Regions from separate parts of the Lentzea sp. NPDC055074 genome, predicted to be linked through region 1. Evidence: riboswitches for the same ligand, from Rfam matches in the RefSeq annotation. Region 1 holds a riboswitch; each other region holds the start of a gene.

Region 1 (7,459 bases):
CCGACGGTGTCCGGATCGATGTGGTTGTACAGCTCCGGATCCACCTTGATCGCGCTCGCGTGCAGACCCGCCTTGTGAGCGAATGCTGACGACCCGACATAGGCCTGGTGGGTGTCGGGTGCGATGTTCGCGATCTCGGCCAACGCATGGGAGACACGGGTGAGCTCGGCCAGTGCCCCGGTCGGGAGCACCTCCATGCCGAGCTTGGTCACGAGGTTTCCCACGACGGCGAACAGGTCAGCGTTGCCTGCTCGCTCGCCGTAACCGTTGGCGGTGCACTGAACGTGCGTCGCGCCCGCCTGAACGGCCGCGAGTGTGTTCGCCACCGCGCAGGACGTGTCGTCCTGGCAGTGGATTCCCACGCGGAAGCCCGTCTTCTCGACGACCTCCGCGACGGTCTCGGCGAGGCCCAGCGGCAGCTGCCCGCCGTTGGTGTCGCACAGCACGACGACGTCCGCGCCACCCTCCACAGCGGACTCCAGCACCCGAAGGCTGGTGTCCGGCGAGAAGGCGTACCCGTCGAAGAAGTGCTCGGCGTCGAGGAAGACGCGCCTTCCCTCACCCTTGAGGAACCGGACGGTGTCGCGCACCATCTTGAGGTTCTCGCCGGCGTCCGTCCTCAACGCGCGCTCGATGTGTCGCAGGTCCGACTTGGCCACCAGCGTGATGACCGGCGCCTGCGACTCCAGCAGGGCCCTGACCTGCGGGTCGTCCTCGACCTTGACCCCGGCCTTGCGCGTCGCCCCGAACGCGACCAGCTGAGCGTGCTTCAGGTCCAGGTCACCGGCCGCGGCCCGCGCGAAGAACTCCGTGTCCTTGGGCAGAGCGCCGGGCCAGCCGCCCTCGATGAACCCGACGCCGAGCCCGTCCAGCAACCTCGCGACCGCGAGCTTGTCCGTGACGGAGTACGAAATGCCCTCACGTTGTGCGCCATCGCGCAACGTCGTGTCGTAGACGTGGAATGCGTCGTTCGGGCCGGCCATCGGGGTCATCTCCTCATCCGGGCAAACAAAAAGACCCCCCGCGGGATGCGAGAGGTCTGCGCGTCGGGTGCCAGGGGCGGCAACTACCCGACGCGCTCGTCAATAATGATGGCGGTGAACTGAGCCATGGCGGGGATGCTGCCACAGCTCAGCTCGGCGTACCAAGCGACGGGAGGAAATCTCCCACTATCTGGTCACGGGTTCACGCCTGTGACAGCGCCTACGCCCCGGCGAGGAACTTCGCGAACGCCTCGATGGACGCCGCGTTGCGCGGAGACTCGACCAGCGCCGCATACGGCAGTGAGAAGAACCGCTTGTTCTTCACCGCGGGCGAGTTGGCCAGCGGGGCGAAGCCCTCCAGGAACGCCTGCTTCTGTTCGGGCGTGTTCGCCTCGCCGTCCGCGTAGTCCACGATGAGCACGACCTCCGGGTCGCGCTGCACCACGGTCTCCCAGTTCACCGTCGTCCAGCTGTCGTTCAGGTCCCCGAAGACGTTGTCCCCGCCGGCCTTCGAGATCACGTCCTGCGGCGCCGCGTTCCTGCCGGACGTGAACGGCTGGTCCTGCCCGCTGTCGTAGAGGAACACCTTCGGACGCGGCTTGCCCGCCATCAGCTTGCCGGCGTTCTCGATCTGCTGCTGGTAGCCCTTCACGAGCTCCTCGGCCTTGGCCTCGACCCGGAAGATCTTCCCCAGGTTGCGCAGGTCCGTGTACAACGCGTCGAGTGCGGGCATGATGCCCCGCTGCTTGCCGACTCCGTTGCGACAGGCCTCGGTCAGCTGGTAGGTGCCGATCCCCAGTTCCTTCAGCGCGTCCGGGGTGAACCCGGTGCTCTCGCTGAAGCCGTAGTTCCACCCGGCGAAGACCAGGTCCGCGTTCGCTCCCTGCACGACCTCCTTCGACACCTTGTCGGACAGGTGCTTCACGCTCTCGAAGTCGGCCTTCCACGGCGAGGTCCGCACGTCGACGGAGTCCTTGCCGCTGATTACGTACCCCGCCATCCGGTCCTTCAGGCCCAGCGCGAACATCAGCTCGGTGATGCCGGTGTCGTTGGTGACCACTTTGGACGGGACGCGGTCGAACGTGACCTGCTGACCGCAGTTCGTGATGGTCACCGGGTCGGACGCGGAGGTGTCGGAGGCGACCGTCGCGCCGCAGCCGGAGACGAGCAGCAGCACTGCGCAGACAACGGTTCTCAAGGGGTGACCTCCTGGTCGAACAGGAGCTGGGGCACTCCTGTGGTGGGGTGGCGCACGACGTGCGCCGTGACGTGGAAGACCTTGGCGATCAGCTCGGGCACGAGGACCTCGTCCGGGGTGCCGGAGGCGACGACCCGTCCTTCGTCCAGCACGTAGAGGCGGTCGCAGAAGGACGCGGCGAGGTTCAGGTCGTGCAGCACGGTCAGGACCGTGATGCCGAGACCTCGTGCCAGGGAGAGGACGTCCAGCTGGTGCCGGATGTCGAGGTGGTTGGTCGGTTCGTCCAGCACCAGCACGCGCGGCTGCTGGGCGACGGCCCGCGCGATCAGCACGCGCTGCCGTTCGCCGCCGGACAGGCTGAGGAAGCTGCGGGACGCGAGGTGCGAGACGTCCACTGTGGCCAGTGACTCGGCCACCACCCGCGCGTCGAGAGCCGGGTCGCGGTCGTGCGGCAGGCGTCCCATCTCCACGACCTCGGCGACCGTGAAGTCGAACTCGACCTGCGACTCCTGGGACAGCGCGGAGAGGTCGCGGGCGACGGAGCGTCGCTTGTGGACGTTCTCGCCGTCGAGCAGCACCGCGCCCGCGTCCGGCTTCAACGCCCGGTAGACGCAGCGCAACGTCGTGGACTTGCCGCTGCCGTTCGGGCCGACGATGCCGACCACCTCGCCGTCGGCGTGCAGCGAGATGTCCGTGATGATGCCGCGCACGGTGACCTGGTCGATCTCGACGCGCATCAGCGGCCTCCGAAGACGTAGGACCGGCGGCGCATCAGGAAGATGAAGCACGGCACGCCGAGTGCGGCGGTGATGACGCCGAGCGGCAGCTCCTCCGGCGCCGCGAGCATCCGCGCGGCCACGTCGACCCAGACCAGGAACGAGGCTCCGGCGAGCGGCGCGAGGGCGAGCACCTTGCGGTGGTCGGCGCCGACGACCATGCGGGTGAGGTGCGGCAGCATCAGGCCGACGAAGCCGACCGCTCCGCTGACCGCCACCAGCACGCCGGTCATGGCCGCGGTGACGATGAACAGGTGCGTGCGGAACCGGTTGACCGGCACGCCGAGCGTCGTCGCGGTCTCGTCGCCCATCGCCATCGCGTTGAGCTGCCGCGCTTTGGTCGCGAGGTAGACGATCCCCGCGAGAGTCACCACGGCGGCGACCGGCAGCGACTGCCAGTTCGCGCCGCCGAGGCTGCCGAGCAACCAGAACATCGCGGCCCGCGCCGCCTCACCTCGCGGCGCCTGGAACACCAGCAGCATCGCCACGGCGGAGAACCCGTACGCCAGCGCGGTTCCGGTCAGCACGAGCCGCAACGGTGTGAGCCCCCGGCTCGTGCGCGCGGTGATGTAGACCAGAGCCGTGGCTCCGAGGCCGGTCAGGAAGGCCCCCACGGACAGCGCGTAGACACCGAACCCGGACAGCACACCGAGCGTCGCCACGGCCGTCGCGCCCACGCTCGCGCCCGACGAGATGCCGAGCACGTACGGGTCGGCGAGCGCGTTGCGGACCATCGCCTGGATCGCGACGCCGACCGCGCTCAGCCCGGCCCCCACGACGGCGGCGAGCAGCACGCGAGGCAGCCGGATGTCCCAGACGATGTGGTACTGCCCGGCGAGGTCCGCGGGGACGGTGCCGCCGGTGAGCGCCTCCCGGAGCAGGGAGACGGTGACGTCGAACGGCACGGAGACGGGGCCGAGCGCGACGCCCGCCACGATGCTGACGACGAGCACGCCGACGAGCGCACTGATCTTGGAGATCACTGGGTCCTTCCCGCAGTCCACGGCGGAGTTGGAGTTCCTCGGTCGTCGCGCGCGGGTGTTCGGGCTCGTCCCCTGCCAAAGGGGGACCTACCGTTGCGGGTCAGCGCCGGACTCAGACCGGTCTTCCCCCACGTACGACGTCAGTGACCCTACCTGCGGAAACAGAAAGTTCGGAAATTTTCCGGGTGTGATGTCGATCCGGCACCGGGCCCGTTCGACCTGTGGACGCCAAGCGAGAACCGGACCAGGGAGACACACCGTGAAGTACATGCTGATCATGCGCGCCACCGACGAGGCCTACGCGAACATGGGCGAGTTCGACTTCGACAAGATGCTCGAGACGGTCGGCGCGTACAACGAGGAACTGATCCGCGCCGGTGTGCTGCTCGCCGCCGAGGGCCTGGACGACGCCACCACGGGCGTCGTCGTCGACTACTCGCAGGAGCCGCCGGTCGTCACGGACGGCCCGTACGGCGAGACCAAGGAGCTGTTCAACGGCTTCTACCTCATCAACGTCGCGTCGATCCAGGAGGCGGTCGAGTGGGCGAAGCGCATGCCGATGACCGGGCCCGGGTTCAAGACCGAGATCCGCCGCGTGCCGTCCATCGAGGAGTTCCCGCAGGACAACGAGTGGATCAAGAAGGAGCGCGCGTGGCGTGAGGCCAACGGCCAGCTCTGATCCGCGGAGGGGAACACCGCAGCCCGGCCGGAACCTCCTGGCCGGGCTTCAGGACAACGGGGTGAAGTGCACGTGGAAGTGGAGATCGGTGCGGGAGCTGTTGCTCCGGGCGATCCACCACTCACCTGCCCGCACCAGCGCACCCGCGTAGTCGTGGTAGACCTCGCCCACACACGTCGTGGGCGGGTTCTCCGGCCCGACCAGCAACTTCACCCGCGCGTTCCAGCCGCCGGTGAAGTACACCGAGACGAACCCCGTCCTCTCGGCTTGGTACAGGGCGTCCAGCTTCATCTCGGTCCGCTGCCCCAGCGGTTCCGCGGCCCGCACCGCCGACGCGGCCCGCGCGGCGAGTGCCTCCAGGCGGCGCTCGTCGGCCAGCAGCGGCCGCACGGCCTCCAGTTGACCGCCCAGCACCCGCACCTGCTGCTCCAGCTCGGCGACCCTGGTCTCCAACGCCGTCCGTCGTGCTGACCCGAACACGAAACCCCCTGGGAATTCAGACGAACCCGGCCCCGGCACCACTGGGGTGCCGGGGCCGGAGAGTCCTGCTGATGAACCTCAGCCCGTGCGGACGTTCGACGACACGAGTGCCGCGAGACGGTCGCCGATGGCGTAGGTGGCCCCAGGCGACTGGTGGTCCCTGGTCGCGAGATCAAAGGCCACGGAGGCCTCGATCCGGCGGGCCGCCTCGTGCTCGCCGAGGTGGTCGAGCAGCAGCGCGACCGACAGCACGGCGGCCGTCGGGTCGGCGATGCCCTGGCCCGCGATGTCCGGCGCCGAACCGTGGACCGGCTCGAACATCGACGGGTTGCGCCGCGTGACGTCCATGTTCCCCGACGCGGCCAGGCCGATGCCACCCGTGACGGCGGCGGCGAGGTCGGTCAGGATGTCGCCGAACAGGTTGTCCGTGACGATCACGTCGTAGCGGCCCGGGTCGGTGACCATGTGAATGGTCGCCGCGTCCACGTGCTGGTAGGCGACGGTGACGTCCGGGTGCTGCAGCGAGACCTCCTCCACGACGCGCGACCACAACGAGCCGGCGTGCGTGAGGACGTTCGTCTTGTGCACCAGCGTCAGGTGCCGGCGCTGACGGTTCGCGGCGCGCGCGAACGCGTCCCTCACCACGCGCTCGACGCCGAACGAGGTGTTCAGCGAGACCTCGGTGGCGATCTCGTGCGGCGTGTCCTTGCGGAGCAGGCCGCCGTTGCCCGCGTACGGGCCCTCGGTGCCCTCGCGCACCACCACCATGTCGATCTCCGGCGGGTCCGCGAGCGGGCTGCGGACACCGGGGTAGAGACGAGCCGGGCGGAGGTTCACGTGGTGGTCGAGTTCGAAGCGGAGCCTCAGAAGCAGGCCTCGCTCCAGGATTCCGCTCGGCACCGACGGGTCGCCGACCGCGCCGAGCAGGATCGCGTCGTGCTGGCGAAGCTCACCGAGCACCGACTCGGGCAACAACTCTCCCGTGGCGTGCCAGCGCGCCGCGCCGAGGTCGTAACGAGTGATCTCGGCCGCCGGAACGACCTCACCGAGGACCTTCAGGGCCTCAGCGATGACCTCGGGCCCGATCCCGTCTCCTGGGATCACTGCGAGCCGCATCCACACACCTCCCAGGTGTCAGTCCCCAATTGGTGGGACTACTTTCCTTCGCGAAAGGCTACCGGCATGCAGGCCGCTCGCCGCATGCCGGACACCCCATCGGGGTGTTATCTCCCGTACTGCGGGACACCCACACGGCCCATATCACGCTTTCGAGTGTCACTCGACCGCAGGAACGGGGTCGCGTCAAGGGGTGACGGCAGGCAGTTCCGAGCCGTGACAGGCCGAGAGGCCCGGTTCCAAACGAAGAACCGGGCCTCTCGTAAAACATCCGATCTAGTAGGCGCCCCGCCCACCGGACTTCACCAGGACGACCGACGCGCGGTCACCGTTGGCGTTGTGGTGGTTGAGCACCAGCAGGCCGTCGGACTTGTCGGCCTTCAGCGAGGCCTCGTTCTTGTTGACGACGAGCGCGGTGCCCGGCTTCGCGAGGTACGACAGGGCCGCGTCGCCGCCGCCCTGCGCCCACAGACCCGGCTTGAGCGGGTCGTAGGACAGGTTGCGGTCGATGACGTCGACGAGCTTGTTCGCGTTGCCCGGCGCGGCGTAGTAACCACCGACGCCCACGACGTACGACAGGCGTGCCGTGTCCTTCGACGCGTCGATGCCCAGGGCGCTCAGCAGCACCGGCAGGACGACGACGTTGGTGTCCTGGACGTTCGCGTCGACATCGCCGAACAGGCCGTTCACGCCCTGGATGTCGACGGTCTCGCCCGTCTTCAGGTCCACGGTGGACGCGACCAGCAGATCGGTGTCGGTCAGGCGGGTCGCGAACACCTCGAAGTCCGCGGTGCCGTCACCGTTGGTGTCGATGTCGACGAACGGGATGGTGTTCTTGCCCAGGTTGTACCAGTTGCCCCAGGTCGCGACACCGAACGCGAGCAGCGCCTCCTCGGGCTTGCCCTGCGCCTTGGCCAGCGGGGCCGTGGAGGCCGCGCCGACGTAGCGGAGGTCACCGCCCTTGGCGGTCTCGTTGAGCGCGCAGTTCTCGGTGACGTTGCGCTTGCAGTCGCGCAGCTTCGGCGACTGGGCCTGCAGCTCGAGGACGCTGATCAGCGAGCGGTAGGCCTGCGAGCCGGTGCCCTGGTCGATGCCCTTGCCGGACACGTTCAGGACGGCCTGCTTGTCGTTGCCCCGGAACTTGAGGCTGGACGCGGTCTTGATGTCCGCGACCGGCTTCGGCGCCGAGTAGACCGACAGGCGCAGCGGCACCGTGGCGCCGGCGGTCGGCGTGAAGGTCACGC
Region 2 (7,459 bases), on a different contig from region 1:
CACGATCCTCACCCGCCGGGCGTTGCACAAGAAGACCTTCCCGGGACTGTGGACGAACACCTGCTGCGGCCACCCGCTGCCCGCCGAGGACATGGAACAGGCCGTGCTGCGGCGGTTGCGGGACGAGCTCGGCATGAAGGTCTCCTCCGCCGAGCTGCTGCTGCCCGCCTTCCGCTACCGCGCGGTCATGGACGGCGTCGTCGAGAACGAGATGTGCCCGGTGTTCCGCGTCCTGTCCGACGACGAGCCTGCGCCGAACCCGGACGAGGTCGACTCCACCGAACGGGTTCCGTGGGAGTCGTTCGCGGCCTCCGTGCTGGACGGCACGCGCGAGATCTCGCCGTGGTCCAGGCTGCAGGTCGCCGAGCTCGTGCAGCTCGGGCCCGATCCGCTGGCGTGGCCTGTCGCGGACCGGGCCGGGCTCCCTAGCGCGGTGGTGCTGTCACCACTCCAGTGATCCGCCGTTCTGGTACTCGATGACGCGGGTCTCGAAGAAGTTCTTCTCCTTCTTCAGATCCATCATCTCCGACATCCACGGGAACGGGTTCTCCGTCGTCTCCCACACCGGCTCCAGGCCGAGCTGTGCGCACCGGCGGTTCGTGATGAACCGCATGTACTGCTCGCACAGCTCGGCGTTCAGCCCCAGGATGCCGTTCGGCATGGTGTCGCGGCCGTAGGCGATCTCCAGCTCGCAGCCCTCCGCGAGCATGGTCCGCACCTCCTTCTGGAACACGTCGTTCCACAGGTGCGGGTTCTCGATCTTGATCTGGTTGATCGCGTCGATGCCGAAGTTCAGGTGGATCGACTCGTCGCGCAGGATGTACTGGTACTGCTCGGCGATGCCGACCATCTTGTTGCGGCGGCCCAGCGACAGGATCTGCGCGAACCCCGTGTAGAACCACATGCCCTCGAAGACCACGTAGAACGCCACGAGGTCCTTCAGGAACGCCTGGTCCATCTCGGGCGTGCCCGTCCGGAACTCCGGGTCCTCCAGGTGCTGCGTGAACTGCAGCGCCCACGCGGCCTTGTCCGTGATGGACGGGATCTCCCGGTACATGTTGAACAGCTCGCCGTCGTCGAGACCGAGCGACTCGCAGATGTACTGGAACGTGTGGGTGTGCACGGCCTCCTCGAAGGCCTGGCGCAGCAGGTACTGGCGGCACTCCGGGTTCGTCAGGTGCCGGTACACCGCGAGCACGATGTTGTTGGCCACCAACGACTCGCTCGTCGCGAAGAACCCGAGGTTGCGCTTGATCATCAGGCGCTCGTCGTCGGTCAGCCCGTCCTTCGACTTCCACAGGCCGATGTCGGCCTGCATGGAGACCTCGGTCGGCATCCACGCGTTGTTGCAGCCGGCCAGGTACTTCTCCCACGCCCAGTGGTACTTGAGCGGCAGCAGCTGGTTGACGTCGGCGCGACAGTTGATCATCGCCTTGTCGTCGACGGAGACGCGCGCGGCGCCTGCCTCGATCAGGTTGTCGGTCATTACTGGCACGCCTCGCAGTCGGGATCGGTGATGGAGCAGTTGGGGTCCACGGCGACGGGCGAGACGGCGTTGAGCTTGCCGTCCGTCCCTTGCAGCGTGGACTTCTCCACGTGTGTGGCGCTCTGAGTGCGCAGGTAGTACGTGGTCTTGAGCCCGCGCAACCACGCCAGCTGGTACAGCTCGTCGAGCTTGCGGCCACTCGGCGCAGACAGGTACAGGTTCAGCGACTGGGCCTGGTCGATCCACTTCTGCCGGCGCGAGCCCGCCTCGATCAGCCACGAGCTGTCGACCTCGAACGCCGTGGCGTACAACGCCTTCAGGTACGGCGGCACCCGGTCGATCGCACCCAGGCTGCCGTCGTGCAGCTTCAGGTCCGAGATCATCCGCTCGTCCCACAGCTTGCGCTGCTTGAGCGCCCGCACCAGGTCGGGGTTGATGACGGTGAAGTCGCCGGACATGTTCGACTTGACGTACAGGTTGCGGTAGAGCGGCTCGATCGACTGGTTCACGCCGGTGATGTTCGCGATCGTCGCGGTGGGCGCGATGGCCATGACGTTCGAGTTCCGCATGCCCTTGCGTGCCTTCTCGCGGATCTTCGCCCAGTCCATCGTGGACTCGCGGTTCTGCTCCAGCTCACCCTCGGCGCGCGTCTGCGCGAGGAGCTCGACCGAGTCGATCGGCAGGATCCCCCTGCTCCACAACGACCCGTCGAACGACTGGTACGCACCGCGCTCGGCGGCGAGATCAGCGGACGCCTCGATCGCGTAGTAGCTGATCTCCTCCATGCTGCGGTCCGCGAACTCGACGGCCTCCTTGCTCGCCATCGGCGTGCCGAGCGTGAACAACGCGTCCTGGAAGCCCATCAGGCCCAGACCGACCGGCCGGTGCTGGAGGTTGGAGTTCCTCGCCTCCGGGATCGTGTAGTAGTTCACGTCGATCACGTTGTCGAGCATCCGCACCGCGGTGCGCACGGTCTTCTCGAGCCGCGCGTGGTCGATGCCTTGGTCCGTGACGTGCTGCGCGAGGTTGACGCTGCCGAGGTTGCAGACCGCGACCTCGTCGATCGTGGTGTTCAGGGTGATCTCGGTGCACAGGTTGGACGAGTGCACGACACCGTTGTGCTGCTGCGGTGAGCGCAGGTTGCACGGGTCCTTGAACGTGATCCACGGGTGGCCGGTCTCGAACAGCATCGTGAGCATGCGCCGCCACAGGTCGACCGCAGGGAGGCGGCGGAAGACCTTTATCTCGCCGTTGTCGGCCTTCTGCTCGTAGGCGCGGTACTTCTCGGCGAACTCCGTGCCGAACGCGTCGTGCAGGTCCGGGACCTCGTCGGGGGAGAAGAGCGTCCACTGGCCGTTCGCGCGAACGCGGCGCAGGAACTCGTCCGGCACCCAGTTCGCGGTGTTCATGTCGTGGGTGCGGCGGCGTTCGTCGCCGGTGTTCTTGCGGAGGTCGAGGAACTCCTCGACGTCGATGTGCCAGGTCTCGAGGTACGCGCAGACGGCGCCCTTGCGCTTTCCGCCGTTGTGGGCGAGACCGGCGGTGGTCATGTAGGACTCGTCGGTCTCGACCTTGAGGTCGAAGACCTCCGGGACGACCTCGGTCTCCCGCACGTCCCGGACGCGCGAGAACACCATGCCCTGGTGCTCGACCCAGTTGTGCTTGGTGATCGGCCGGCAGCCGACGAGCTCGGCGATGCCCGCGACGGCGGGAACCCTGATGTCGAACGCCTTCACGACACCGGAGAAGGAGATCTCGGTGCCGTCCGAGCGCGTGCCGAGGTGGTTCTGTTCGCGTTCGCGGTACTGGCCGGCGGACGGAACGCCGAGGCGCAGCAACTGGTAGCGGACACCAGCGGCGAGCGGCGACGACGTCGTGGTGAAGTAGACCTCGACGCCACGGGACACTCCGCCGTCGGTCTCCAGCAGGCCCTGCAACAGCTTCCGCGCCTGCGCGTGGGGAAGGTGGGAGAACCTGCGGGAGATCCGCTTCCGGTGCTCGCCGTCGTAGAGGTCCTCGTAGGTGAACGGGAGAGTGGCCTCGCCGGCACCGGTGATGCGGCCGGTCTCGGCGTCACGCAGCACCCCGCGTCCGGAGGCCCAGTGGATCTGCAGGTACGTGTCGTCGCGCCCGTTCTCCCAGAAGTGGATGCCGCGCGCCGACAGGTACTCGCGCACGAAGTCCAGGTGCACGTCCAGCTCGGGGTTGCCGGAGACACCCCACTGCATCCCGTCCTTCGACAGGTGCCCGTCTCCCAGCAGGATCCCGTACAGCCGGGCGTCGTCCTCGCCGAGACCGGCGACCGGGACGATCTCCTCGGGAATGACCTGGGCGACGTAGTCACCCTTCTCGAGCTGACCGGCGTCCACCCACTCAGGGCGGACCTTGTCGTTGGCGAGCCACTTGAGGGTCCGCGCGTTCTCCTGGCCGAGCGGCACACCCTTGATGGCGTAGAACGGGTGCCCGGCGGTGACCTCGAGCGTCTCGACGGAGTGCTTGACCTTCACCTCGACCATCGGGTCGACCTGGTCGTAGAGCATGACCTCGGTGACTTCGCGGTAGGTGCCGCTCACCCCGAGCACCAGGTCGCCGACCTGGACGTCCTTGATCGCCTTGACACCGTCGGCGGTGTAGATGCCGGTGTCCGGCGCGAAGCACTGGTTCACGGCAACGGCCGTGTCGTTCGCGATCTTCAAGAACGGCACCACACCCTGGGACTTGCCGTTCGTCCCCTTGATGTGCGCACCGATCCCGCGCACCGGAGTCCAGTCGTTGCCCAGCCCGCCGGCGAACTTGGACAGCAGCGCGTTGTTGCTGATGCCGTGGAAGATCGCGGCCAGGTCGTCGTCGACGGTGGTGAGGAAGCACGACGACAGCTGCGGACGCGTGGTGCCCGAGTTGAAGAGGGTGGGCGTCGAGCACATGAAGTCGAACGACGAGAGCAGCTCGTAGAACTCGATCGCGCGGGCGTCGCGGTCGTCCTCCTCCAGGGCGAGGCCCATGGAGACGCGCATGAAGAACGCCTGCGGCAGCTCGTAGCGGCGGTCGTCGTGGTGCAGGAAGTAGCGGTCGTACAGGGTCTGCATGCCCAGGAACTGGAAGTTCAGGTCGCGCGAGGCGTCCAGCGCCGCGCCCAGGCGGGCCAGGTCGAAGTCGGCGAGGCGCGGGTCGAGCTGGCCGAACTCGATGCCGTCGCGGACGAACCCGGCGAAGTACGCCGGGTAGCGCTCGGTCATCTCGGCGTGCGACAGCGGTTCTCCGCAGGCCTCGGCGCGCAGCTTGTCCAGCAGCAGGCGGGCGCTGACGTAGGAGTAGTCCGGGTCGTGTTCGACCATGGTGCGGGCGGCCATGATCGGCGCGAGCGCCAGTTCGGCGTCGGTGATGCCGTCGTAGAGGTTGCGCTTGGTCTCGGCCAGGACCGCCTCGGCCGACGCGTTGGGCAGGTCGGCGCAGGCTTCGTCGATGACCACTGAAAGGCGGTCGGGCACGCTCTCTCCTCCGAGATCGGCCCGGGAAGAACGCGTGCGCGCACCAGCGGAGGACACCACTGGTGCACACAGCCGCCCTCCCTCGGGGCACCGTGTCGTGCGCGCAGGCTTGCGCGCACACCAATGGCAGGTCTTCGGACTCGTGGGCACACCTCTCGCGCCTACCGGCCGTCGCTTCCCAGGTCGTGAGACCCAGTGCTTCGTTGACGGCTTTCGTTCCCACTCACCGCTGCGGGGCAGTCCCGGACTTTCACCGGGTTCCCTCTTGCCTCACCGACCAGGTTGAGCCGAGTCGGTGAACCACTAGCGCGGCAGATACTACATGTGGTGGTGGGGTCTGGATCACCACCCAACATGCGCGTGTCGTGGGTTATGGTCGAAACGTGGGTGATCTTCGGCCTCGGGTCGTCTTCGGTGCTCTGGTCAGTGCGGGGCTCGCTTCGGCGTCCCTTTTCGTCGGTGCGGCGGCACCCGTGACGAGCGGTGTCCTGGCGGTGTCGGCGGTGCTGGTGATGATCACCACCCGGCTATCAGGGTCACCCCGAGAGTGATCATCACGGCGGCGATCAGGCCGTCGAGCACCCGCCACGCGCGGGGCTTCGCGAACAGCGGGCCGAGCAGCCGGGCGCCGAAGCCGAGCGCGACGAACCAGGTGATGCTCGCCGTCACCGCGCCGACGCCGAAGAGCCACCGCCCGGCCGCGATCGAGCCGAGCAGCAGCAGGGTGTCGAGGTAGACGTGCGGGTTGAGCCACGTCAGCGTCAGCGCGGTCAGCACGGGCCGGCTGCTGGTCTCGGTACCCGCGTCCAGGACCGACGGCCGGAACGCCCGGCGTGCGGCCAGAAAACCGTACCCCAGCAGGAAAAGACCTCCGGCGATCGCCGCCGCGGTGATCACGGCCGGGAACCTCTTCACGATCGCCCCGAACCCGGCGACGCCCACCGCGACCAGGATCGCGTCCGAGACGGCGCACACGGCGACGACCTTCGCGACCGCCTGCCGGCGAAGCCCTTGGCGCAACACGAAAGCGTTCTGCGCGCCGATCGCGACGATCAGGGTCATCATGGTGCCGAAGCCGAGCAGCAGGTCAGTCACGCGTTCACGGTATTGACGCGTTCTTGATGAGACCAGCTAAAGATTCTTACGTAGCATTAGCGGCTGTGATGGATCTGGATCTGGTGCGGACGCTGCTCGCGGTGGTCGACGCGGGCACGTTCGACGCTGCCGCCACCGCGCTGCACGTCACGCCTTCCGCTGTGTCCCAACGCATCAAGGCCCTGGAGCAGCGAACCGGCCGCGTGCTGCTGGTGCGGGCGCGCCCCGTGCGGCTGACGCCGTCGGGCGAGGTGATCGTCCGCTACGGTCGGCAACTGCTCGCCCTGGACCAGGACCTCGACGCGGCACTGGGCGAGGACGCGGTGGTGCGCGTGCCGATCGCGGTGAACGCCGACTCGCTCGCCACGTGGTTCCTGCCCGCCCTGCAACGGGTCTCGCCGGACCTGAGGATCTCGTTCGACCTGCACCGCGAGGACCAGGACCACACGACGGCGTTGCTGAGACAGGGTCAGGTGATGGCGGCGGTGACGTCCTCACGAGAACCGGTGGCGGGCTGCTCGGTGACCAAGCTCGGCGAGATCCGTTACGCGGCAATGGCCTCACAGTCCTTCGTGGACCTGCACGAGGACGGCCCGCCGAAGTCGTGGCTGCCTCGGGCGCCTGTGGTCGTGTTCGACCGCAACGACGACCTGCAGGACCGGTTCGTGCGCACGCTGACCCGCGGCCGCGGCGCGTCGGAGCACCGTCACTACGTCCCGTCGTCCGAGGTGTACGTGCGGGCGATCGTGGCGGGCCTCGGCTGGGGAATGGTTCCGCCGCAACAACTCCAGGCGGGACTGGTCGACCTCGCGCCGGGCCGCACCATCTCCGTGCCGCTGTACTGGCAGCAGTGGAAGCTCGACTCACCGGCGCTGACGGCGGTCGCCGGGGCGGTGGCCGCCGAAGCGCGCGTGGCGCTGCGTTAGGAGTTAGCCTCGACGGCATGACCGGCGAACCGATGAACCTCAACGGAAAGATCGCAGTCATCTACGGCGCGGGCACGATCGGCGGTGCGATCGCCCGGGCGTTCGCGCAGGCGGGTGCCGAGGTCCACCTGGCCGCGCGCACCGAGGAGTCGCTCAAGGCCAAGGCCGAGGCACTGGGTGTCGAGTACGCCGTGGTCGACGCGCTGGACGAACGGAGCGTCGACGAGCACGCGGCCACGTTCGACCGGATCGACATCTCGGTCAACGTCATCTCCGACAACGACGTCCAGGGCACCGCGCTGCACGAGATGAGCGTCGACGACTACCTGAGCCCGGTCGTGACGAACGTCCGCTCGAAGTTCCTCACCGCCCGCGCCGCCGCCCGGCACATGATCAGGCAGGGCGGGGGAGTCGTCCTCTTCTTCGGCGGCACGAGCGACGGGCAGGTGCACCGGCGCTGGCGG
Region 3 (7,459 bases), on a different contig from region 1:
CGGACCCGAAGGCCCGCAGATCGGCGACCGCGGGCGCGTTGCGGCCGGAGGTCTCCCTCATGCCCGCGTAGACGGTGTGACCGGCGAGCGCGAGCCTGCGCACCGCCAGGGCGCCGAAGCCGCTGGACGCTCCCGTGACGACGATGACCTCGCCCATCAGATGATGCCTCCGTTCGCACGAATGGTCTGGCCGTTGATCCAGCGCGCGGGACCGGCCAGGAAGGAGATGACCTCGGCGATGTCGCCGGTGGAGCCGAGACGCTCCAGCGGGGGCTGCTTCGCGAGGGTGTCGATGGTGGCCTGGTCCTTGCCGTCGAGGAACAGGTCGGTGGCCGTGGGGCCGGGGGCGACGGTGTTCACGGTGATGTCGCGGCCGCGCAGCTCCCGGGCGAGGATCAGGGTCAGCGCCTCGACGCCGCCCTTCGACATGGCGTAGGCGCCGTACTGCGGGAAGCGCAGGCCCACCACGGACGACGAGACGTTGATGACGGCGCCACCGTCACGCAGCCTGCGCGCCGCCTGCTGGGACACGACGAACGTGCCGCGGGCGTTGGTGCGCATGATCTTGTCGAACGTGTCGAGGTCCATGTCCGCGACGGTGCCGAGCGGCATGATGCCCGCGGAGTTCACGACGACGTCGACGCCGCCGAACGTCTCCTGCGCGAGGTCGAACGCGGCGGTGACGCCAACCTCGTCGCCGACGTCGGCCTGCGCGGCGACGGCTTGGCCGCCGTTCGCCCTGATCTTCTCCACGGTCTCGTCGGCGGCGGCCTTGTTGCCGGCGTACACGATGACAACGGCTGTTCCGTCGGCGGCGAGGCGCTCGGCGGCTGCCCGCCCGATGCCCCTCGATCCGCCGGTGACGATCGCTACGCGAGTCATGTCGATGCTCCTAGCTGGTGTTTCCGCTGATACCTCAATCAACGTAGCATCGATATCGAATCAGCGCTACTGCTGATGTGTTATCGTCGTTACATGGACACGAGGGAGCGTCTGGTGAGGGCCGCGGCCGACCTGCTCGTCGAGGGCGGCAAGGAAGCGGTCTCGACGCGCGCGGTCGCCGCGGCCGCGGGTGTGCAGGCACCGACGCTGTACCGCCTGTTCGGGGACAAGGACGGGCTGCTCGACGCCGTGGCGGCGTTCGGCTTCTCCGGCTACCTCGAGGACAAGCACGCGATGGGCGCGGGCGACGACCCCGTGGACGACCTGCGCCGGGGCTGGGACCTGCACATCGGCTTCGGCCTGGCGCGTCCCGCGTTCTACCTGCTGATGTACGGCGAGCCGCGCAAGCGCGCGGCGCGGCTGGAGGCGGACTCGATGCTCCGCGAGATCATCGGCCGCATCGCGGCGGCGGGCCGCCTGACGGTCCCGGTGGAGCAGGCGGCGCAGTTCGTGCACGCGACGGGGCTGGGTGTGGTGCTGGCGCTCATCGCGACGCCGGAGGCGGACCGCGACCTGGGGCTCATCACGTTCACGCGCGAGAACGTGATCAGGGCGATCACGGCGGACGCCTCACCGGGCGGCCCGACGGACATCCCGAGCCGCGCGATCGCGCTCAGGGCCGCACTGCAGGAGGACCCGCCCCGGATGCTCTCGCACGCGGAACGGGTCCTCCTGGCCGAGTGGCTCGACCGAGTGGCGAAGTGACCTAAGCGTTCGGGTCGAACGCGATCCCGGCCGGCTTGGCCTGGCCGAGGTTGTGGTTGAACGCGCCGTCCTTGATCGCCAGGGACGCGCTGCCGAAGTTCGCGTTCACGAGCTTGTCGCGCACCCCGGCGGGGAAGCGGTCCCAGCTGACCAGGTCGGGGTACTGGTAGACCCCGTAGTGGTTCTCCGCCTGCTCACCCGCGCCCGCGAGCCGGAAGCAGTGCGTGCTGGCACCGTCCTTGTGGTAGATGATCTTCGGGTGGGTGCCTTCCCACTGCACGTTCGCGCGCGGGTGGGTCTTGTACTTGCCGTGCTCCGACGTCGAGACGTACTGGGCCACGTCGTTCTGCACCCAGACCACCACGTGCTCGATGTCGTGGCGGTGACCGCAGCAGTCCCAGATCGGGACGGCCTGGTCCTTCTCGAAGTACAGGTCGTACAGGTAGGCGCACCAGCCGTTGTTGCACTTGGACCGGCTGTAGGAGTTGGTGTTGTCCAGGTCGGACTGGTCGTGGCAGTTGCCGTTCAGCGCGCCCGAGTTCTTCAGGCCGGGCGCGATGTCACCGTTCGGCGAGATCGCCGGCGTGGGGTAGCAGCCGTCGCCGTCGTAGTCGAACGCCGGCTGCCACCTGCCGTCGGCCTCCTCGAAGTTCGCGGGGATGGCCCGGGGCGGGTCGGCGAGCGCGATGCCGGGGAACAGTGCCGTGATCAGCAGGGCGCCGGCGAGCGCGGTCAGGAGCTTCTTCCTCAACTTCAGGCCTCCGGATGTGCAGGGGAGCGGAGAGGCGTGCGAGGCAGAAGGTGGTACATGAACCACGTTCACGTCTAGGTGGTTCGCCAAATCTTTGCCATACCGGGAAATTCACAACCTCGGGACGGAATCGATCCCGTCCCGAGGTCGCGCTCTCATCAGCCCAGCTCTGACCGCATGCGACGCGCCGCGGCGACCAGGTTCCGCAACGCGGGCTCCACCTCGGCGTAACCGCGCGTCTTCAGTCCGCAGTCGGGGTTGATCCACAAACGTTCACCCGGCACCGCGCGCACCGCCTCGGTGATCAGCGAGACGATCTCGTCCTCGCCCGGCACCAGCGGCGAGTGGATGTCGTAGACGCCGGGACCGATGCCGCGCGGGAACTCCAGGTCCTCCAGGATCTCCATCTTGGACCGCGCGGCCTCGATCGTCGTGACGTCGGCGTCGAGGTCGGAGATCGCGCCGATCACCTCGCCGAACTCCGAGTAGCACAGGTGGGTGTGCACCTGGGTGCCCGTCGTGGCGCCCGAGGTGGCGAGCCGGAACGCGCCGACCGACCACTCCAGGTACGCGGGCTGGTCCTTCCGGCGCAACGGGAGCAGCTCGCGCAACGCCGGTTCGTCGACCTGGACCACGCGGATCCCGGCGGCCTCCAGGTCGCGGATCTCGTCCCGCAGCGCCAGCGCCACCTGGGCCGCCGTGTCGGCCAGCGGCTGGTCGTCGCGCACGAACGACCACGCGAGGATCGTCACCGGGCCGGTCAGCATGCCCTTGACCGGCTTGGAGGTCAGCGACTGCGCGTACGTGCTCCACGGCACCGTCATCGGCTTCGGGCGCGAGACGTCGCCGTGGATGATCGGCGGCCGCACGCACCTCGACCCGTACGACTGCACCCACGCGAACTCCGTGCTGGCGAAGCCCTCCAGGTGCTCGGCGAAGTACTGGACCATGTCGTTGCGCTCGGGCTCGCCGTGCACCAGCACGTCGAGGCCGATGTCCTCCTGCAGGCCGATCACGCGACCGATCTCGTCGCGCATCCGCTGCCCGTACTCGTCCTCGGTGATCTCGCCGCCGCGGACCGCCGCGCGCGCCCTGCGGAGGTCACCGGTCTGCGGGAACGAGCCGATCGTCGTGGTCGCGAGCGGCGGCAGTCCCAGCCGGGCCTGTTGCGCGGCGGCACGTTCCTCGTAGGGCGCGCGGACGCGGTGTTCCGGCCGCAGCGACTCGACGCGCGCCCGGACGTGGTCGTCACGGTGCGGGCTCGGCACCGGGCGCTTCGCCTCGTCCGTCCACGCGCCGCCGGCCTCGCCGCGCAGGGCGTTGCCCAGCACCACGATCTCGCGGACCTTCTGCCGCGCGAACGCCAACCGCGCCTGCACGTCCGGTTCTAGGTTCTCGGCCTCCAGGTCGTACGGCACGTGCAGCAGCGTCGAGGACGACGAGACGACGACCTCGCGCGCGAACCCCAGCAACGACACGGCTTTCGCCAACGCCGCGTGCAGGTCGGTGCGCCACACGTTGCGGCCGTCGACCAGCCCGGCGACGAGGATCTTGTCGCGCAGCGCGGGGATCGCGACCGGCGTGTCCGGCGCGCTGACGAGGTCGAGGCCGATCGCCTCGACCGGCGACTGGGCGAGGATCGGCAACGCCTCGCCCAGGTCGCCGTAGTAGCCGGTGACGAGCAGCTTCGGCCGGCCGGGCAGGCCACCCAGCGTGCGGTAGGCCCGCTTCAGGGCGTCGAGCTCGGCGGGGCTGCGGTCGGCGGCGAACGCCGGTTCGTCGAGCTGCACCCACCCGACGCCCTCGACCCTCAGCCGGCCGAGCAGCTCGACGTAGACCTCCAGCAGGCCGTCGAGCAGCGTCACCGGGTCGAAGCCCGGCGTGGTGCCCTTGGCCAGCAACAGGAACGTCACCGGGCCGAGCAGCACCGGCCTGGTCGTGACGCCGAGGGCGCGGGCCTCGCGGTACTCGGCGACCGGCCTGTCACCGGAGAGGCGGAACTCGGTGTCCGGGCCCAGCTCCGGCACCAGGTAGTGGTAGTTCGTGTCGAACCACTTCGTCAGCTCCAGGGCCGCGGCGCCGTTCCGGCCGCGTGCCGCCGCGAAGTAGGTGTCCAGTTCGGACAGACCCAGGTCGCGGAACCGTTGCGGGATCACGCCGAACAGCTGGGCGGTGTCGAGCACCTGGTCGTAGAACGAGAACGTGCCGGACGGGATCGAGTCCAGTTCGGACAGTTCGGCCCAGGTCTGAGCCCTGAGCCGTCGCGCGGTCTCCCGCAGGGCGGCTTCGTCGATCGTCTCGGCCCAGTACCGCTCGACCGCGCGCTTCAGTTCGCGCTTCGGTCCGATCCGGGGGTAGCCGAGAACGGTGCTGCCGATGGTCACAGGCTCTCTCCTCGCGAGCGTGCGGAAGCACCGGAGTCCCACGAGCAGCGCAGCACGGAAGCCGCACCCGTCAGCCCGCCCGAGAGGCTCCGGAGCACCGCGCACCGGGTTCGGTGCACGGACCTGCGGCAGGTCTTCGGACTCGTGGGCGCCGTGCACACTCCTACCGGCCGTCGCTTCCCAGGTCTCCCGACCCAGTGCTGTTGACGGCTTTCGTTCCCACTCACCGCTGCGGGGCAGTCCCGGACTCGCACCGGGTTCCCTTTTGCTCCACCCCGGAGGACCGGGGTGAACCGCTGGCGTGATCGAGACTAGCGGGCCGCGCCGAGCATGCCCAGCGCCATGTCGGCGTACTGGATGGTGAGATCGCTCAACCCGGACGAGGAACGGATCCGCCACCGCCGCATCGCGTTCTACCGCCGCCTCGGCGCCGTGCTGCTACCCGTCAACGGCTACCCGCCGCCGCAGGGCAGCGCCGGCTACCCGACGCTGCTGACGGCCGCGGACCACGAGCCCCGGTCCCCGGCCGCCGCCGACGACCTCGAACGGATCGTGGTCGCCGTCCACGGGCACCGGCACGGGATCGCGCCGACCGACCCGTGGTGACCGGGACGTCGCGGCTCAGCGCCGTCTCACCCGCGGGCTGAGCCGACCTTCCAGTAACCGCTGAACATGATCGCCTTTCGGTCCACCCCGCGGTCCTTGACGAGGTGCCGCCGCACCCCGGTCGCGAGCGCCGACTCCCCGCACGCCCAGGCGTACTCCACAGTGGACAGCGCCTTGTCCTGGATCGCCTCGACCACAGCGGATCCGGGCTCGCCGTCCCCGCGGAACACCCACTCCGCGTCGAGGTCGACCCGGTACGACTCGTCCGGCACCTCGGCGAACACGTGCACCGGCCGGGTCTCGGCCTCGAGGATCGCCGCGAGCGCGGGCAACGCCGTCTCATCGGCCGCGAGCAGCACGGCCCCCTCGGCGGGCGGCCGGTAGGCCGAGCCACCGGCGCGGAACCCCGCCTCGTCCCCGGCGCTCGCCCGCCGCGCCCACCGCGTGCCGGGCCCGGCGTCACCGTGCACGACGAAGTCGACGTCGATCTCGGCGACCTCGGGCCGGTGCGCGCGCACCGTGTACCAGCGCAGGTCGGGCCGCGTCTCCTCCGGCATCGCGCGCAACGACGTGCGGACGTTGATGCGGTCGTCGGCCGGCATGACGAGCTCGCGGCCCGTCGCCATCAGCAGCCCGAAGTACTCGTCCGGCCCCGTGACCGCGAACGACTCGAACTCCGGCGCGTGGAAGGTGATCCGGCGCATGTGGTCGCCGAGCTCGCTCACCGCCGTCACGGACATGACGAACTGGTCGAAGACCTCGCGACGGTTCGCGGGCGCCATCATCATCTCGGCGGCCTTGGTGGCGGCCTTGACGGTGAACCGTTCGAAGGCGGAGTAGCGCGACATGCCCGCACCGTACACGTTTGGTTAGGCTTACCTAAATAGTCGGGCGAAATCGAGACCGAGGGCGCACACTGCGGACATGTTCCCCAGGACCGCGCAACAACAATGGTGGTTCGAAGAGCCCGAGAGCAGGAACCGCAGCCAGGCCATCGGACTGCGGCTCGCCATCGCCTACCACCAGCGCGACGCCGAGCGCGTCGAGAGGCTGATGCCGCGCGACCGGGACGAGACCTGGCTGGTGATGGGCGCGCTGGAGAACGGCCTGCTGGCGCTCAACCAGATCTACCCGCCCGGCCCGCCGGACGAGGTGTGGGAGCGGGTCACCCCGATCATCGACGCCGGCGCGCCCAAGGGGGTGGCGGCGCGCACCCGCGCCCTGCTCGCGGCCATGTCCCACGCGATGTACAACGCGACCTTGGGGGAGGTGTACGAGCGCAAGGAGGAGGATCCGTACACGGGGGCGCACCTGTACGCGGCGATCACGGCCATGCGGGCGGCCGAGCACGAGGACGGGGTGCGTCGGATGCAGGAGCGGGCGGACGAGCTGGACCCGCCGCGGTGACGTTCTTCCCGGTTTGACCTGGGGAAACGGGCGTGAGGCGCAGCTAACAACCACCCCGACGTGCATTGTCATACATCGTCGTGCATAATTCTCAACGTGTCCAAGGTGCTCACTTCACTTCCCGCCGGCGAACGCGTCGGCATCGCCTTCTCCGGTGGTCTCGACACCTCCGTCGCGGTCGCGTGGATGCGTGAGAAGGGCGCTGTGCCCTGCACGTACACCGCGGACATCGGCCAGTACGACGAGCCCGAGATCGACACGGTCCCGAGCCGCGCCGGTACCTACGGTGCCGAGATCGCGCGTCTGGTCGACTGCCGCTCCGCGCTCGTCGAGGAAGGTCTCGCGGCGCTCGCCTGCGGCGCGTTCCACATCCGGTCCGGTGGCCGCGCGTACTTCAACACGACTCCGCTCGGGCGGGCCGTCACGGGCACCATGCTCGTGCGCGCCATGCTCGACGACGACGTGCAGATCTGGGGCGACGGCTCCACCTACAAGGGCAACGACATCGAGCGGTTCTACCGCTACGGCCTGCTCGCGAACCCGTCGCTGCGGATCTACAAGCCGTGGCTCGACGCCGCGTTCGTGACGGAGCTCGGCGGCCGCAAGGAGATGTCCGAGTGGCTGCTCGAGCGTGACCTGCCGTACCGGTCGAGCGTCGAGAAGG

What was found. Region 1 has a riboswitch for cobalamin ahead of ACWF7A_RS37715 (FecCD family ABC transporter permease). Riboswitches for the same ligand answer to the same signal wherever they lie in the genome.
Region 2: linked by a shared signal. The riboswitch ahead of ACWF7A_RS14625 (ribonucleoside-diphosphate reductase subunit alpha) and the one ahead of ACWF7A_RS37715 (FecCD family ABC transporter permease) in region 1 are both predicted to bind cobalamin.
Region 3: linked by a shared signal. The riboswitch ahead of metE (5-methyltetrahydropteroyltriglutamate--homocysteine S-methyltransferase) and the one ahead of ACWF7A_RS37715 (FecCD family ABC transporter permease) in region 1 are both predicted to bind cobalamin.

Annotation. Positions count from the first base shown of each region.
Region 1 is NZ_JBSGUQ010000023.1:105,812-113,270, reverse strand. Features, by position in the region: gene cimA (citramalate synthase) at 1-983, opposite strand, end outside; gene ACWF7A_RS37725 (ABC transporter substrate-binding protein) at 1,204-2,181, opposite strand; gene ACWF7A_RS37720 (ABC transporter ATP-binding protein) at 2,178-2,918, opposite strand; gene ACWF7A_RS37715 (FecCD family ABC transporter permease) at 2,918-3,940, opposite strand; cobalamin riboswitch at 3,974-4,112, opposite strand; gene ACWF7A_RS37710 (YciI family protein) at 4,200-4,619, shown strand; gene ACWF7A_RS37705 (hypothetical protein) at 4,668-5,099, opposite strand; gene ACWF7A_RS37700 (3-isopropylmalate dehydrogenase) at 5,178-6,215, opposite strand; gene ACWF7A_RS37695 (S8 family peptidase) at 6,492-7,459, opposite strand, start outside.
Region 2 is NZ_JBSGUQ010000005.1:290,468-297,926, forward strand. Features, by position in the region: gene idi (isopentenyl-diphosphate Delta-isomerase) at 1-457, shown strand, start outside; gene ACWF7A_RS14620 (ribonucleotide-diphosphate reductase subunit beta) at 443-1,486, opposite strand; gene ACWF7A_RS14625 (ribonucleoside-diphosphate reductase subunit alpha) at 1,486-4,974, opposite strand; cobalamin riboswitch at 5,083-5,294, opposite strand; gene ACWF7A_RS14630 (LysE/ArgO family amino acid transporter) at 5,491-6,039, opposite strand; gene ACWF7A_RS14635 (LysR family transcriptional regulator ArgP) at 6,138-6,995, shown strand; gene ACWF7A_RS14640 (SDR family NAD(P)-dependent oxidoreductase) at 7,013-7,459, shown strand, end outside.
Region 3 is NZ_JBSGUQ010000001.1:782,112-789,570, reverse strand. Features, by position in the region: gene ACWF7A_RS03680 (SDR family NAD(P)-dependent oxidoreductase) at 1-157, opposite strand, end outside; gene ACWF7A_RS03675 (SDR family oxidoreductase) at 157-882, opposite strand; gene ACWF7A_RS03670 (TetR/AcrR family transcriptional regulator) at 976-1,647, shown strand; gene ACWF7A_RS03665 (NPP1 family protein) at 1,649-2,398, opposite strand; gene metE (5-methyltetrahydropteroyltriglutamate--homocysteine S-methyltransferase) at 2,557-4,782, opposite strand; cobalamin riboswitch at 4,893-5,095, opposite strand; gene ACWF7A_RS03655 (hypothetical protein) at 5,125-5,388, shown strand; gene ACWF7A_RS03650 (siderophore-interacting protein) at 5,415-6,236, opposite strand; gene ACWF7A_RS03645 (hypothetical protein) at 6,313-6,795, shown strand; gene argG (argininosuccinate synthase) at 6,892-7,459, shown strand, end outside.